Regions from separate parts of the Ruthenibacterium intestinale genome, predicted to be linked through region 4. Evidence: predicted binding sites of a transcription regulator. Region 4 holds the regulator's gene; each other region holds the start of a gene.
What was found. The regulator Rex, encoded in region 4, represses fermentation and respiration genes when NADH is low (regulators of the CRP and FNR family bind a similar motif). The targets are predictions, from matches to a motif close to ATTGTTAANNNNTTAACAAT.
Positions count from the first base shown of each region.

Region 1: the regulator Rex is predicted to act here: its motif matches at 1,615-1,634, upstream of hypB (hydrogenase nickel incorporation protein HypB).
Region 2: the regulator Rex is predicted to act here: its motif matches at 1,455-1,474, upstream of WMO24_RS15010 (OadG family transporter subunit).
Region 3: the regulator Rex is predicted to act here: its motif matches at 1,615-1,634, upstream of adhE (bifunctional acetaldehyde-CoA/alcohol dehydrogenase).

Region 1 is NZ_JBBMFA010000105.1:49,489-52,893, reverse strand. Features, by position in the region: gene WMO24_RS15870 (YodL domain-containing protein) at 1-514, opposite strand, end outside; gene WMO24_RS12910 (FadR/GntR family transcriptional regulator) at 771-1,478, opposite strand; gene hypB (hydrogenase nickel incorporation protein HypB) at 1,702-2,400, shown strand; gene WMO24_RS12900 (FAD-dependent oxidoreductase) at 2,402-3,405, shown strand, end outside.
Region 2 is NZ_JBBMFA010000113.1:72,329-75,733, forward strand. Features, by position in the region: gene WMO24_RS15005 (sodium ion-translocating decarboxylase subunit beta) at 1-932, opposite strand, end outside; gene WMO24_RS15010 (OadG family transporter subunit) at 951-1,373, opposite strand; gene WMO24_RS15015 (hypothetical protein) at 1,580-1,723, opposite strand; gene WMO24_RS15020 (hypothetical protein) at 1,845-2,024, opposite strand; gene groL (chaperonin GroEL) at 2,160-3,405, opposite strand, start outside.
Region 3 is NZ_JBBMFA010000074.1:57,195-60,599, reverse strand. Features, by position in the region: gene prmA (50S ribosomal protein L11 methyltransferase) at 1-118, opposite strand, end outside; gene WMO24_RS05820 (replication-associated recombination protein A) at 125-1,474, opposite strand; gene adhE (bifunctional acetaldehyde-CoA/alcohol dehydrogenase) at 1,708-3,405, shown strand, end outside.
Region 4 is NZ_JBBMFA010000034.1:3,837-7,241, forward strand. Features, by position in the region: gene WMO24_RS01090 (heavy metal translocating P-type ATPase) at 1-1,304, shown strand, start outside; gene WMO24_RS01095 (metal-sensing transcriptional repressor) at 1,304-1,567, shown strand; gene WMO24_RS01100 (redox-sensing transcriptional repressor Rex) at 1,622-2,248, opposite strand; gene WMO24_RS01105 (isocitrate/isopropylmalate family dehydrogenase) at 2,314-3,405, opposite strand, start outside.

The sequences.
Region 1 (3,405 bases), on a different contig from region 4:
AGCGATAATCCCGTGTTTCCGGCCCGCCTTTGAGCTGGTAGATGGCAAAGGTGTCGCCCTGCTCCTGCGCCGGGGGATCGACGGTGAAATAAGGGTTTTCCCATTGGGTGAAAGGCATATCCGGCATGGCCTTGTAGCTGCCGTTCTCCATCACATAGGGCCGCACCCGGTCAAAGCCGATTTCCTGTGCCACACGGGAAAGGCTTTCCAGTACCACGGGATCACTCCGCAGCCGTTCCATGCGGGTGAAGTCCTCCACAAGATAATTCTGGCCTGCCCGCACATGGAGAATATCAGCGGCGCTCATGCCGTCCTTGCTTTCCATGCCCAGCGTCAGATGGGCGTAGGGACATTCCGCATAGACGCAGAATTGATATTTCCAGTGCGGGCGATAAAAGCGGCAGGTGCCGCAGTCCTCCGGCGTGACCGCCTCGCCGCTGTCGTAGTGGTCGAAACCGGGCTTGCCCTGCATGAGCTGTTCAAAGGCCCGGTCGCTGCCGGAAGTGAAGTACATAGGCCGTCGCCTCCTTTCCGCTTTTGGGCAAAAAGAAAAGCCGCAGACTTTTTTCAAAATCTGCGGCTTGGCCGGGGAAACAGAAAAGGGCGCTGTCATGCTTGACAACACCCTGTTTCTGCCTGATTATTCAGTTGTTTTGACCTGCCCCGTTTTCCGCTGCCCTAAAAAACATTGATATTACTGGGTTTTTTCATGTTTTCTTATGGCAACGCTCTTTTAGCCGGCGCTTTTTTGTCCGGACCGAACGATCCGGTTATTCGGTATAAATCTGCTGACTTCCGCTGATGGCTTTTCCCAGATACGTGTCGATCCATTGCGAAGCAGCTGTAAGATCCCGGGCGCGAAGATAGGTATACAGCGTCTCGGTGTTGCGACAAAGGGCTTCGATGCCGTACAGCCGGCAGAAGCGCACCCACAGAGTGATGACAGGCGCTTTAAATGAATAATAAATCAGGGGGAGAATACTGTTGCCGCCCGCAAGGGCCAGTTCGTGCTGAAATTGGAAAGCAGTTTCCGCAGCCTGCGCGGCATCTTCCGAAGCGGCAAGCTTTTCCAGAATATCCCCCAGGCGGGCCAGCGACTCATCAGAAGCATGGCGGATGGCGCTTTCCACTGCCAGGTGCTCCAGCGCACGGCGCACTTCCAGAATCGAACGGATTTCGTCTTTTCCCAGCACGCCGCCGCGAAATTCCATGATGGCGATCAAAGTGCTCAGGTTTCCCTCACGGCGATAGTCCGCCACGCATGTGCCCTGCCGGGGGCGAACTTCCAGAAAGCCCTGGCCGGCCAACTCGGCCAGTCCGCCGTTGACCACGGCTCGGCTGACCTGCATCTGACGGGCAAGTTCCCGTTCGGGCGGCAGTTGTGTGCCCACGGGCAATTCTCCCGAAAGAATTTTTCCCTGAAGCTGCTGCACAAACAGATCTTTTAAGCTGGGGGCCGAAAGTCTGGTAAACTCCACAAAAAACACCTCTTTTGTAACATTGGCTATACCACATACCACAAGGCTATTTTATCATACAATTTGTCCAATGAAAAGAGAGGCTTTTGGGCTATTCCCCAAATTATACCAATGTTTATTGACGCTTTTTCACAAGAATGTTACTTTATTAACGAAGAGAAAATTGTGAAAATTTTGTGTGAATCACTCTGGATAAGCCAGAATGAGAAGAGGAGAGAACGCGATGGATGAAGTGAAAGTTCTGCAGGTCAAGCAAAGCGTGTTTGCGGCCAATGACCGGCAGGCGGATCAGCTGCGGGCGCAGCTGAAGAAAAAAGGCATCTTTTTGCTGAATCTGATGTCGTCGCCGGGGTCTGGCAAGACCACTACGCTGAAACGGACGATTGAGATGTTGGGCGGTGAATTCCGTATCGGGGTGATGGAGGCGGACATTGATTCCGATGTGGATGCCCGCGCTATCGCGGTCACCGGCGCCAAGGCGATTCAGCTGCACACGGGCGGCATGTGCCATCTGGATGCGGAGATGACCCGGCAGGGGCTGGAAGGACTGGATGCGGACGATGTGGAACTGGCCATTCTGGAAAATGTGGGCAATTTGGTGTGCCCGGCCGAGTTCGATACAGGCGCAGTAAAAAATGCCATGATCCTTTCCGTGCCGGAAGGACACGACAAACCGTTGAAATATCCGCTGATGTTTTCTGTGTGCGATGTGGTGCTCGTCAATAAAATGGATGTAATGCCGTATTTCGATTTTGATTTGGACCAATGCCGCGCATACGTGCAGATGCGCAATCCCAATGCGGTGGTAATTCCCATTTGTGCCAGAACGGGCGAGGGAATGGGGCCGTGGATCGAGTGGCTGCGCAGCCAGATTCTCGCCTGGCGCGCGGATGATTTTGCGACAGAGAAAGTAGAGGTATGAAATGAGTCAGACACATTTTCCGCTGGATGAAAGCAAATTGTCTTTTTCCATTCCGAAGGATGAAAAGCCGCGGGAAAAGATTATGAAACTGGGACAGATGATTACTGACCGTGTGCCGGCCAAGCTGCGTCCGCTCACAGCGGAGGACCCGGAATATTGGGGCCTGGCAGGGCTTGTAACCGATGAGATGGCGGATGTGGCGTTGAAAATGAAAGTGCGCAAACCCATGACGCTTCCGCAGCTGGTCAAAGCGACGGGGAAAAGTGCCGAAGAACTGGAACCGCTGTTGTATCAAATGAGTTACATCGGCCTTCTGGAGTACAACTGGGAAAACGAGCGCCGAGAAAAACAGTATGTTCTGCCCATGTTCGTGCCGGGCAGCGCCGAGTTTTTCAACATGCAGAAACACCAGATCGATGAGCATCCGGAAGTAACTGCCTTTTTTGAGCGAATGACCTTTTTGCCGCTGGAGCACATTACGGCGATGGTGCCGCCGGGCGGTGCGGGCATCGGCATGCACGTCATTCCGGTGGAAAAGGCCATCGAAACGGAAAATCAATCTGTGGACATCGAGCACATTTCCCATTGGCTGAAAAAATACGACGGAAAATATGCTGCGAGTCCCTGTTCCTGCCGCATGTCCCGCGCGAAGCTGGGAGAGGGGTGCGGTGATGACCCGGAAGACTGGTGCATCGGCGTGGGAGATATGGCTGATTACCTGGTGGAGACCAAGAAAGGTCATTATGTGGATTATGACGAAGTGCTGCACATTCTCAAGCGCGCAGAGGACAATGGTTTTGTGCACCAGATCACCAACATCGACGGTGAAAACAAAATTTTTGCCATCTGCAACTGCAATGTAAATATTTGCAATGCACTGCGCACCAGCCAGCTGTTTAATACGCCCAATATGAGCCGCTCGGCCTATGTGGCAAAGGTGGAGACCGAAAATTGTGTGGCCTGCGGGCGCTGCGTGGAATACTGTCCTGCGGGCGCTGTCAAGCT
Region 2 (3,405 bases), on a different contig from region 4:
GCAAGCAAGCCCAGCGCAATGATATAAGCCGTCTGCAAATTGAAGAAAGTATCTGCGCTGGTCGTGCAACCGACCGATACGCCCAAGAAAATCGTAATGATATTCATCAGTTCGTTTCCAGCGGTCTTATTGATACGATCCACAACGCCAGACTCTTTCATCAGGTTACCCAGCATCAGCATACCTACCAGAGGTACAGCCGTAGGCAGAATCAGACAAATGATGATCGTGCAGATAATCGGGAACAGAATCTTCTCCGTTTTGGAAACTGTACGGAGCTGTTTCATAACGACCTGGCGTTCTTTCTTTGTCGTCAAGGCCTTCATGATAGGAGGCTGAATAATGGGCACGAGCGCCATATAACTGTACGCTGCTACCGCAATCGCGCCCAGCAGATGCGGAGCCAGCTGGCTGGTAACAAAAATAGCCGTAGGACCGTCGGCGCCGCCGATGATACCGATGGAAGCCGCCTCGGGACCAGTAAAGCCCAAGAACTTTGCGCCAATATAAGTAGTGAAGATACCCAGCTGTGCCGCAGCACCCAAAAGCAAACTCTTCGGGTTGGAAATCAACGGACCAAAGTCCGTCATGGTACCAATGCCCAAGAAAATCAGCGGCGGATAAATTCCAAGCTTAACGCCCAAATAGAGCATATCCGCCAAACCGCCTTCGTTCAAGACGCTCACAAAATCCGGGTGACCGGACTCCGTCAGGAAGAATTCCATGTGGATAATGTCGCCAAACGGAAGGTTTGCAAGCAGCATACCAAAGGCAATGGGCAAAAGAAGCAACGGTTCAAATTGTTTTACAATCGCCAAATACAACAACACACAGGCGATGATAATCATAATGAGATAACCGGGGTTCTGGAAAATCCCCATGAAACCCGATTCACTCGCAATTCCAGTAACAGCGTCTAAAAAGCCTTGCATGTTTCACACTCCCCTCAGTTAAAACGGATCGGTATAAGAAGCAACACCGGCCTGAGCCCATGCATTCCGTCCCGTTTTTACACGTTTCAGCGAGCGCAGCGTATAACGGTTTCCGCCGTCCATGCACGCAATGGAAGCTACGATAGCTGCCACAACCTCGCCGGGAATTCCTGCTTCCACAACCGGAGCTTTCACAGCCGGCTGCACTGCAGGAGCCTTGGGCGCCGGAGCAGCATTCTGCGCTTTCGCAGCCTGAACCTTTTCTGCTTTCTTCTTATCGATTGAAGAAAAGATAACGCCTTCCAGTGTAATGATCAGGTACAACAAAATCAACACACCAAAGACAAGCACCAGACCTGTTACGACTACAACACCCAAAGACGGTTCGCCCTCCAGGTTGTTCATCGCCGCCGCAACGGTCAGGAATGGAGCAAAGTCCATAAAACTACCTCCCTGTTTTTTCACGATATCTTTTTATATTATAGTGGAAAACTCCCTCACTTGCAACCGTATTTTTTCATTCTTGTTAAAAAAATCGCAATATTTTTTCTCTTTAAACTTCTTTTTCTTCTATCCACAAAAAACTGCGGAACACATGTCCTTTCAGAATGTTCCGCAGTTTATTTTCTCTTCTTTTCTCTTGGTGTTCATTTCTTGATTTGTGTGAATTTTAAACAAACCTGTGCAATTTTTTCAGGGGCAGCCTGTTGAGAAGCACTCCATTCCCGCTTTTTCATTTCACCATGCAACTCAAACAGCAGATCCTCCTCTTCACAAAGAATTTTCATCAACTTATCTTTTTTGAATCGCACATGGCCGCATTTTCTTCATAACAACTCGAAAGCGCTTTTTGAAAGCTTGCAATTTCAGATATACGATTTTTTTCTTTCCCGTCACACATCATCTTCTCTCCTATTCCTGCAGTTCCTTCAATAGTTCCAGATAATGTTCTCTGTGTCTCTGCGCCATATCCTCGTACAGTTCCTTCAAGGCCAAATCTGCCGAATCGCGCGCGCCCTCTTTACAAATGTCAATGATCCCCGCTTCTCTGGTTAACAAATCCGTCAATCCCTCAAGTTCACTTATCGTCATGGAATAACCACCCACTACTGTTTTTTCTACTATTCCCCTTTCAGCAAAACATTATACATATAAATAAAAAGGGACCTGCGGGAGAATCTCCCGCAGATCCCTTTTTTAATACGATTGTACCATTCAGGCAACAAATTAATACATGCCGCCCATACCGCCCATGCCTGCGCCCGCAGCAGCCGCAGCAGCGGCCGGCTCTTCCGGCTCATCTGCCACAAGGCTCTCCGTGGTCAGCACCATGGAAGCAACGCTCGCTGCGTTCTCCAAAGCAGAACGAGTCACCTTAGTCGGGTCAACAATACCCGCAGCAATCATATCGCCATATTCCTCAGTCTGCGCATTGAAGCCATAATTGACCTTGCCAGAAGACACGATTTTATCGATGATCACGCTGCCTTCCAAGCCAGCATTCTCAGCGATCTGACGCAGAGGAGCTTCCAGCGCCTTACGCACAATCTTGGCACCAGTGCGCTGATCTCCATCCAGGCTCTCGATCACCTTATCTACAGCAGGAATTGCGTTGATCGGGGCTGTACCGCCGCCGGCTACAATTCCTTCTTCCACAGCTGCCTTTGCAGCGTTCAGCGCATCTTCAATGCGAAGCTTCTTGTCTTTCATCTCTACTTCTGTAGCAGCACCAACTTTGATAACCGCCACACCGCCGGACAGTTTCGCCAGACGCTCCTGCAGTTTCTCTTTGTCGAAATCGCTGGTGGTAACATCCATCTGCGCACGAATCTGTGCAATGCGAGCCGCAACAGCTTCTTTATCGCCCATACCATCCACAATAGTGGTATACTCCTTCGTCACTTTGACCTGACGAGCACGGCCCAGCATCTCCATAGAAGCATCTTTCAGCTCATAGCCCAGCTCTTCGCTGACAACTGTACCGCCGGTAAGGATTGCGATATCCTGCAGCATTTCTTTGCGGCGATCACCAAAGCCAGGCGCTTTCACAGCCACAACGGTAAAGGTACCGCGCAAACGGTTTACAATCAAAGTGGACAGCGCTTCGCCTTCCACATCCTCTGCGACAATCAGCAGCTTTTTGCCGGACTGAACAATCTGTTCCAGCAGCGGCAGGATGTCCTGAATCACACTGATCTTTTTATCCGTGATGAGCACATAAGCATCATCCAGAACAGCTTCCATGCGCTCGGTATCGGTGACCATGTACGGTGTGATATAACCACGGTCAAACTGCATACCTTTTACGACCTCGGAATAAGTCTCAGCCGTTTTGCTTTCCTCAATGGTAATCACGCCATCCGCAGAAACCTTCTCCATCGCTTCCGCGATCAGGTTACCAATGTTCTCGTCACCAGCAGAAACCGTTGCCACGCGAGCAATATCCGCGGTGCCGTTCATGGTCTTGCTGTTG
Region 3 (3,405 bases), on a different contig from region 4:
TCTCCAGATCGCGGTAGTCTTCAATGTAGATGCCGCCGCCGGAAATGCCCGTGGCGATGGCCTCGGCCGTGTCGGAAAAACGGGCGGGAACAGTCAGTTTGATATCGGTCCAATCCATTGTATGTCAGTCTCCTTTTTTGGGTTCGTTTTGTTTGGAAATGTGCGCTTCGCGCCAGGCGCGCACGGCCTCCAGCTTCTGTTTGGCGCGGGCTTCGCTGCCCGCTTCGGTGGGCTCGTAATAGCGGGTGCCCCGCAGGTTCTCCGGCAGGCAGTCGAAGGCGGCCACCTTTTCGGCGGTGTCGTGGGCGTAGACGTAGCCCTCGCCGTAGGACAGCTCCTTCATCAGGCGGGTGGGCGCGTTGCGGATGATCAGGGGCACCGGCTCGTCCAGCATTTTCAGGGCGTCGGCCTTGGCGTGCTCGTAAGCTTTGTACACCGCGTTGGAGCGGGGCGCCAGGGACAGGTAGATCACCGCCTGGGTCAGCGCCAGGCTGCACTCCGGCATGCCGATGAAGTGACAGGCGTTGTAGGCGTCCACGGTCAGGGTCAGCGCACGGGTGTCCGCCAGGCCGATGTCCTCGCTGGCAAAGCGGATCAGCCGCCGGGCCACGTACAGGGGGTCCTCGCCGGCCTCCAGCATGCGGGCCAGCCAGTACACCGCGGCGTCCGGGTCCGAATTGCGCATGGACTTGTGCAGCGCGGAGATGAGGTTGTAATGCTCTTCGCCGTTTTTATCGTACAGCAGCGATTTTTTGGAGACACACTGCTCCACCAGCGACCGTTCCACCACGGTTTTGTCCCCTTCGCGCCGGCCGTTGAGCACCGCCATTTCCAGCGTGTTCAGCGCCGTGCGGCCGTCGCCGTTGGCAAACCGGGCGATCATGCCCAGGGTGTCGTCGTCCACCTGCACCTGCTGGCCGCCGAAGCCCCGCTCATCGGTCAGCGCCCGGCGCAGAAGCCCCGTCACCTCTTCGGGGGTCAGGGCGTTGAGCACAAACACCTTGCACCGGGACAAAAGGGCCGAGTTGATCTCAAAGGACGGATTTTCCGTGGTGGCGCCGATCAGGGTGATGCTGCCCTTTTCCACAAAGGGGAGAAACGCGTCCTGCTGGGCCTTGTTGAAGCGGTGGATCTCGTCCACAAACAGGATGGTCTTGTCCCCGAAGGCGCGGGCGTCCTCGGCCTGCTTCATCACGGCCTTGATCTCCTTCACGCCGCTGGTCACGGCGGAAAAATCAATGAACTCGGCTTTGGTGCGCCGGGCAATGATGCGTGCCAGCGTGGTTTTTCCCACGCCCGGCGGCCCCCAGAAAATCATGGAGGGCACGGCGTCGGCGTCGATCATCCGCCGCAGCACCCTGTCCGGGCCCAGAAGATGCTCCTGCCCGCAGAATTCTTCCAGCGTGCGGGGGCGCATCCGGCTGGCCAGGGGCTGGGTCAGCAGAGGCTGAGAAAAAAGCGTCTGTTGTTCCATGCTTCCACCTTCCTTGCATTGCCCTTATTATACAATAGAAACACGTTTGCGCAAAGAGGCTCAAATTCATAGTTTGTTAAAGATTTGTCAAAACTGTAAGAAAACGACCCGTTTCCTGCAAAACATTCGGCACTCTGTGCATTGATAAACTTTTAACAATGGGGTACAATAAGAATCAGCAAAGCCCCCGAAGAACAACACATGTTTGAGTAGATTTTGGAGGAAATGGGAATATGGCAGAGAAAAAAGCAGCGCCCGTCACCACGGTGAAAAGCGAAGTGGAAACCATGATCGACAATCTGGTGGCCAAGGCGCAGGTCGCTCTGAAAGAGTTTTTGGAGCTGGACCAGGAGAAGATCGACCACATTGTGCATGAGATGGCTCTGGCCGGCCTGGACAAACACCAGGAGCTGGCCCGCATGGCGGTGGAAGAGACCGGCCGCGGCGTGTACGAGGACAAGGTCATCAAGAACATGTTCGCCACGGAATACATCTGGCACGACATTAAGAACGAGAAGACCGTGGGCATTCTGGACGAGAACGAGATGGAAGGCTATGTGGAAGTGGCCGAGCCCGTGGGCGTGATCTGCGGCGTGACCCCCACCACCAACCCCACCTCCACCACGCTGTTCAAATGCCTGATTGCGGTGAAGACCCGCAACCCCATCATCTTCGGCTTCCATCCGTCCGCGCAGAAGTGCTCGGCTGAGGCGGCCCGCATCGTGTACGAGGCGGCGGTCAAGGCCGGCGCGCCCAAGAACTGCATTCAGTGGATCGAAAAGCCGTCCATCGAGGCCACCGGCGCTTTGATGAATCACCCCGGCGTGGCCACCATTCTGGCCACCGGCGGCCCCGGCATGGTGCAGGCGGCGTACAGCTGCGGCAAACCGGCCCTGGGCGTAGGCCCCGGCAACGTGCCCTGCTACATCAACAAAACGGCGGACCTGCACCGCGCGTGCACCGACCTGATGATGTCCAAGACCTTCGACAACGGCATGATCTGCGCCTCCGAGCAGGCGGTCATCGTGGACCAGGAGATCGCCAAGGACTTTGAAAGCTACATGAAGGCCAACAACTGCTACTTCCTGAACAAGGAAGAGACCGAGCAGCTGGCCAAATACATGTTCCCCGATCCCCACAAGGGCGTGTTTGCCCCGGTGGTCGGCAAGTCTGCCAACTGGATCGCCGAGCAGGCCGGCCTGAAAGTGCCTGAGAAGACCAAGATCCTGATCGCGCCGCTGGACAAACCCGACGACAACCATCCTCTGGCCAAAGAGAAACTGAGCCCCGTGCTGGCCTACTTCAAGGTCAAGAGCAAAGAGCAGGGCTTCGACTATGCCAACAAGATGCTGGAGCTGGGCGGCCTGGGCCACTCCGCGGTCATCCACACCGGCGACATGGAGATCGCCGACGAGTACGGTATTGCCATGCGCGTGGGCCGCATCATCGTGAACAGCCCGTCCTCTCAGGGCGCCATCGGCGACATTTACAACACCAACACTCCGTCCCTGACGCTGGGCTGCGGCTCCTACGGCAAGAACTCCGTCAGCCAGAACGTGACCACCGTCAACCTGATCAACAAAAAACGCATTGCGAAACGGAGAGTCAACATGCAGTGGTTCAAGGTGCCGCCCAAGATCTATTTTGAGGAAGATTCCATCCAGTACCTGGAGAAAATGGAGGACATTTCCCGCGCGTTCATCGTCACCGACCCTGTCATGGTGCAGCTGGGCAACGTGGACAAGGTGCTGTACTATCTGCGCAAACGCGAGCAGTACTGCCATGCGGAGATCTACTCCGACGTGGAGAGCGATCCTTCCGTTGAGTGCATCATGCGCGGCGTGGAGGCCATGCGCTCCTTCCAGCCGGACGTGATCATCGCCATCGGCGGCGGTTCCGCCATCGACGCGGCCAAGGGCATGTGGCTGTTC
Region 4 (3,405 bases):
CGATTATGGTGGGAACTGGAAAAGGTGCAGAGAATGGAATCCTGATTAAATCCGGAGAAGCTTTGCAAACGGCTCACAATATTCAGGAAGTTGTTTTGGATAAAACAGGAACGATTACAGAGGGAAAACCGGTTGTGACGGATGTCTTTCCTTTGGCAGAACTGTCGCAAACTGACTTTTTGTCGGCTGCGGCCAGCATTGAAGGGCGCAGTGAGCATCCTTTGGCTCAAGCGATTGTGGAGTATGCAAAAGGAAAAAATATAGCGCAGCTTCCCGTCAGTGAGTTTAAGGCGAATTTTGGCCGGGGCGTTTCTGCTTTCGTTGAAGGGGAACTATGGTATGCCGGAAACGAAAAAATGATGCGCGAACAAAAGGTTACACTTTCTGAAAATGCTGTGAGCACTTTGGAGAGATTGAGTGAAGAGGGAAAGACACCGCTGCTGTTTGCATCTGAACAAAAGGGGCTGATTGGAATAATCGCAGTAGCGGATACGATCAAGCCCACCAGCAAAGAAGCAATTTCCATGCTTGAGAAAATGGGCGTTGCTGTGACGATGCTCACAGGAGATAACCAGAAAACTGCGGCAGCGATTCAGCGGCAGCTGGGGATTCAACGAATTATAGCAGAAGTGCTTCCGCAGGAGAAGGAACAGCAAATTGCACGGCTTCAAAAAGACGGAAAAATTGTTGCAATGGTAGGAGACGGAATCAATGACGCACCTGCCCTGGCGCGTGCCGATGTGGGAATTGCGATTGGTGCAGGCACAGACGTAGCAATCGAGAGTGCAGATATTGTTTTGATGAAAAACGATTTGCGGGATGTAGCAACGGCAATTCGACTGTCAAAAGCAGTGATTCGCAATATCAAGGAAAATCTGTTTTGGGCCTTTTTCTACAACAGTATTGGCATTCCTTTGGCGGCAGGGCTTTTGTATCCGCTGTTCCAGGTGAAACTGAATCCCATGTTTGCAGCGGCAGCAATGAGCTTGTCCAGTGTATGTGTTGTGTCCAATGCGTTGAGGCTCAGACGATTTAAGGTTATGTACAGTACGCAAACCCCTGGTGCGGTACAGAATATAAAGGAGGAAGATTTTATGAAAACAGTTACACTTCAGATCGAAGGAATGATGTGCCCGCACTGTGTGGCGCATGTCACACAAGCATTGACAAAAATTCCGGGTGTCGACGCACAGGTGAGCCTGGAAAACAAAGAAGCGGTGTGCACATTGACACAGGATGTTTCCGTGCAGCAGTTGACCGATGCGGTGACGGAAGCAGGTTATTCTGTAACAGAGGTGAAGTGATGAAGGCAGATCCTCAAAAAGTCACACGGCTTTTAAAAACAGCTCGCGGACAACTGGATGGAATACTGGCGATGGTAGAGGAAAATCGCTATTGCATGGACATTTCCAACCAGATCCTTGCCACACAGTCGATTTTGTCCAAAGTAAATCGCGAGATTCTGAAAGCGCACATGAACGGGTGTGTGAAGGATGCATTTGAAAGTGGGAACGCAGAAGAAAAGATTGAAGAGATAACGGCGCTTTTGGAAAAATTGAGCCGCTAAAACAAAAACCTTCGGGGTCTTTCGATCCCGAAGGTTTTATATTTTGTAAGAGAATCAATTATTGCGGACGCGATAACCCAAACTTATCAGACTATCGCCCAAATGGACATTTTCTACGGTAATGCCATCGTAAACCACTGATAAGTCGTAATGGCTGAAATTCCAATATCCTTTGATGCCAAGAGCGACAAGGGAAGGGGCAAGTTCCTGTGCACTTTGACGCGGAATGCAGAGAACCGCAACTTCAGGATGATGCTCTTTGCAAAATGATTCCAAGTCCGCAATGTCCAAAATGTCTACGCCGGAAAGCTGGCGCCCGATTTCTTCCGGGTTCTTATCGAACGCAGCGATTAGTTGGTATCCTTTGGCTTCAGCTGTCAAATAGCCGGAAATCGCGCGGCCCAGACGACCGGTTCCAATTAAAATTGTATCCAACTTTTTTTCGCTGAACAGGAGATTGGTGATTTCCCGCAGCAATACATCCACGTGGTAACCAATGCCCTGTTGGCCGAAGCCGCCAAAACAGTTGAAGTCCTGACGCACCTGCGAGGCGGTCGTTCCCATAATTTTGGCAAGTTCACTGGAAGAAACTTTTACAACGCCGTTTTTATGCATATCAGAAAGATAGCGATAATATTTGGGCAACCGTTTGATGACCGGCAGAGAAACCTTGTTCTGCATGGTTTGGATTCACCCGACCTTTTTAGAATAAAATTTTTCTTTCCGCTGCTGTAAAGTGCGCTCTGTCAAAGCGTTTCAATGGTGCGCATCACATAATCGCCGAATTCCTCACAGGTGCAGCCCGTGTCACGTCCGGTGATGGTAAGCGCTTTTTCCTCAAACATGCATTTATCCAGCGCGGCAGTCAGCTGGTCGGATTCTTTTTGATATCCAATGTGGGACAGGAGCATGGCGCTTGCGCGCAGCATGCTGCAGGGATCTGCATATTTGGCGCGGCCCTCCTTGACCATACGGGGGGCGGAGCCGTGAATCGCTTCAAACATTGCATATCTTTTGCCAATGTTTCCGGAACCGGCGGTGCCTACACCACCCTGGAATTCTGCAGCTTCATCGGTAATGATATCGCCATATAGATTCGGCAAAACAAAGACCTGGAAGTCCTGACGGCGCTTCGGGTCGACCAGTTTGGCGGTCATGATATCAATGTACCAGTCATCGGTAACGATTTCCGGATATTTGGCACCCATTTCCTGGCAGAGACGCAGGAACTTGCCGTCGGTCGCTTTGACAATGTTTGCCTTGGTGACGATGGAAACACGGTTTTTGTGGTTTTTGTGCGCAAAATCATAAGCAAGTGCAGCAATTCGCTCCGTTCCGTCTGTAGTGGTGACGGTGAAGTCAATGGAAATACCGTCCTCGGTTTCAAAACCGCAGCTGCCGAGCGTGTAGGCTCCTTCTGTGTTTTCACGGAAGAACGTCCAGTCAATGCCCTGCTCCGGTACTTTTACGGGGCGAACGTTGGCGAAAAGGTCCAATTCTTTGCGCATAGCGACGTTGGCGCTTTCGATGTTCGGCCACTCGTCTCCGGCGCGCGGGGTGGTTGTAGGGCCTTTCAAAATGACATGGCATGCTTTCAATTCGGCAAGCACATCATCCGGGATCGCCTTCATATGTGCGGCGCGGTTTTCAATGGTAAGACCGTCGATTTCTTTGAAAACGATGCGGCCTTTGGCGACGTCATCTTTCAAAAGGAAGCGAAGAACACGCTCAGCCTCGTGTGTGATGGTGGGACCAATGCCGTCACCACCGCAGATGCCGATGACGATTTGATCCAGCTTGGAATAATCCACAAAGTCACCCTGGGCGCGCATCTTGGC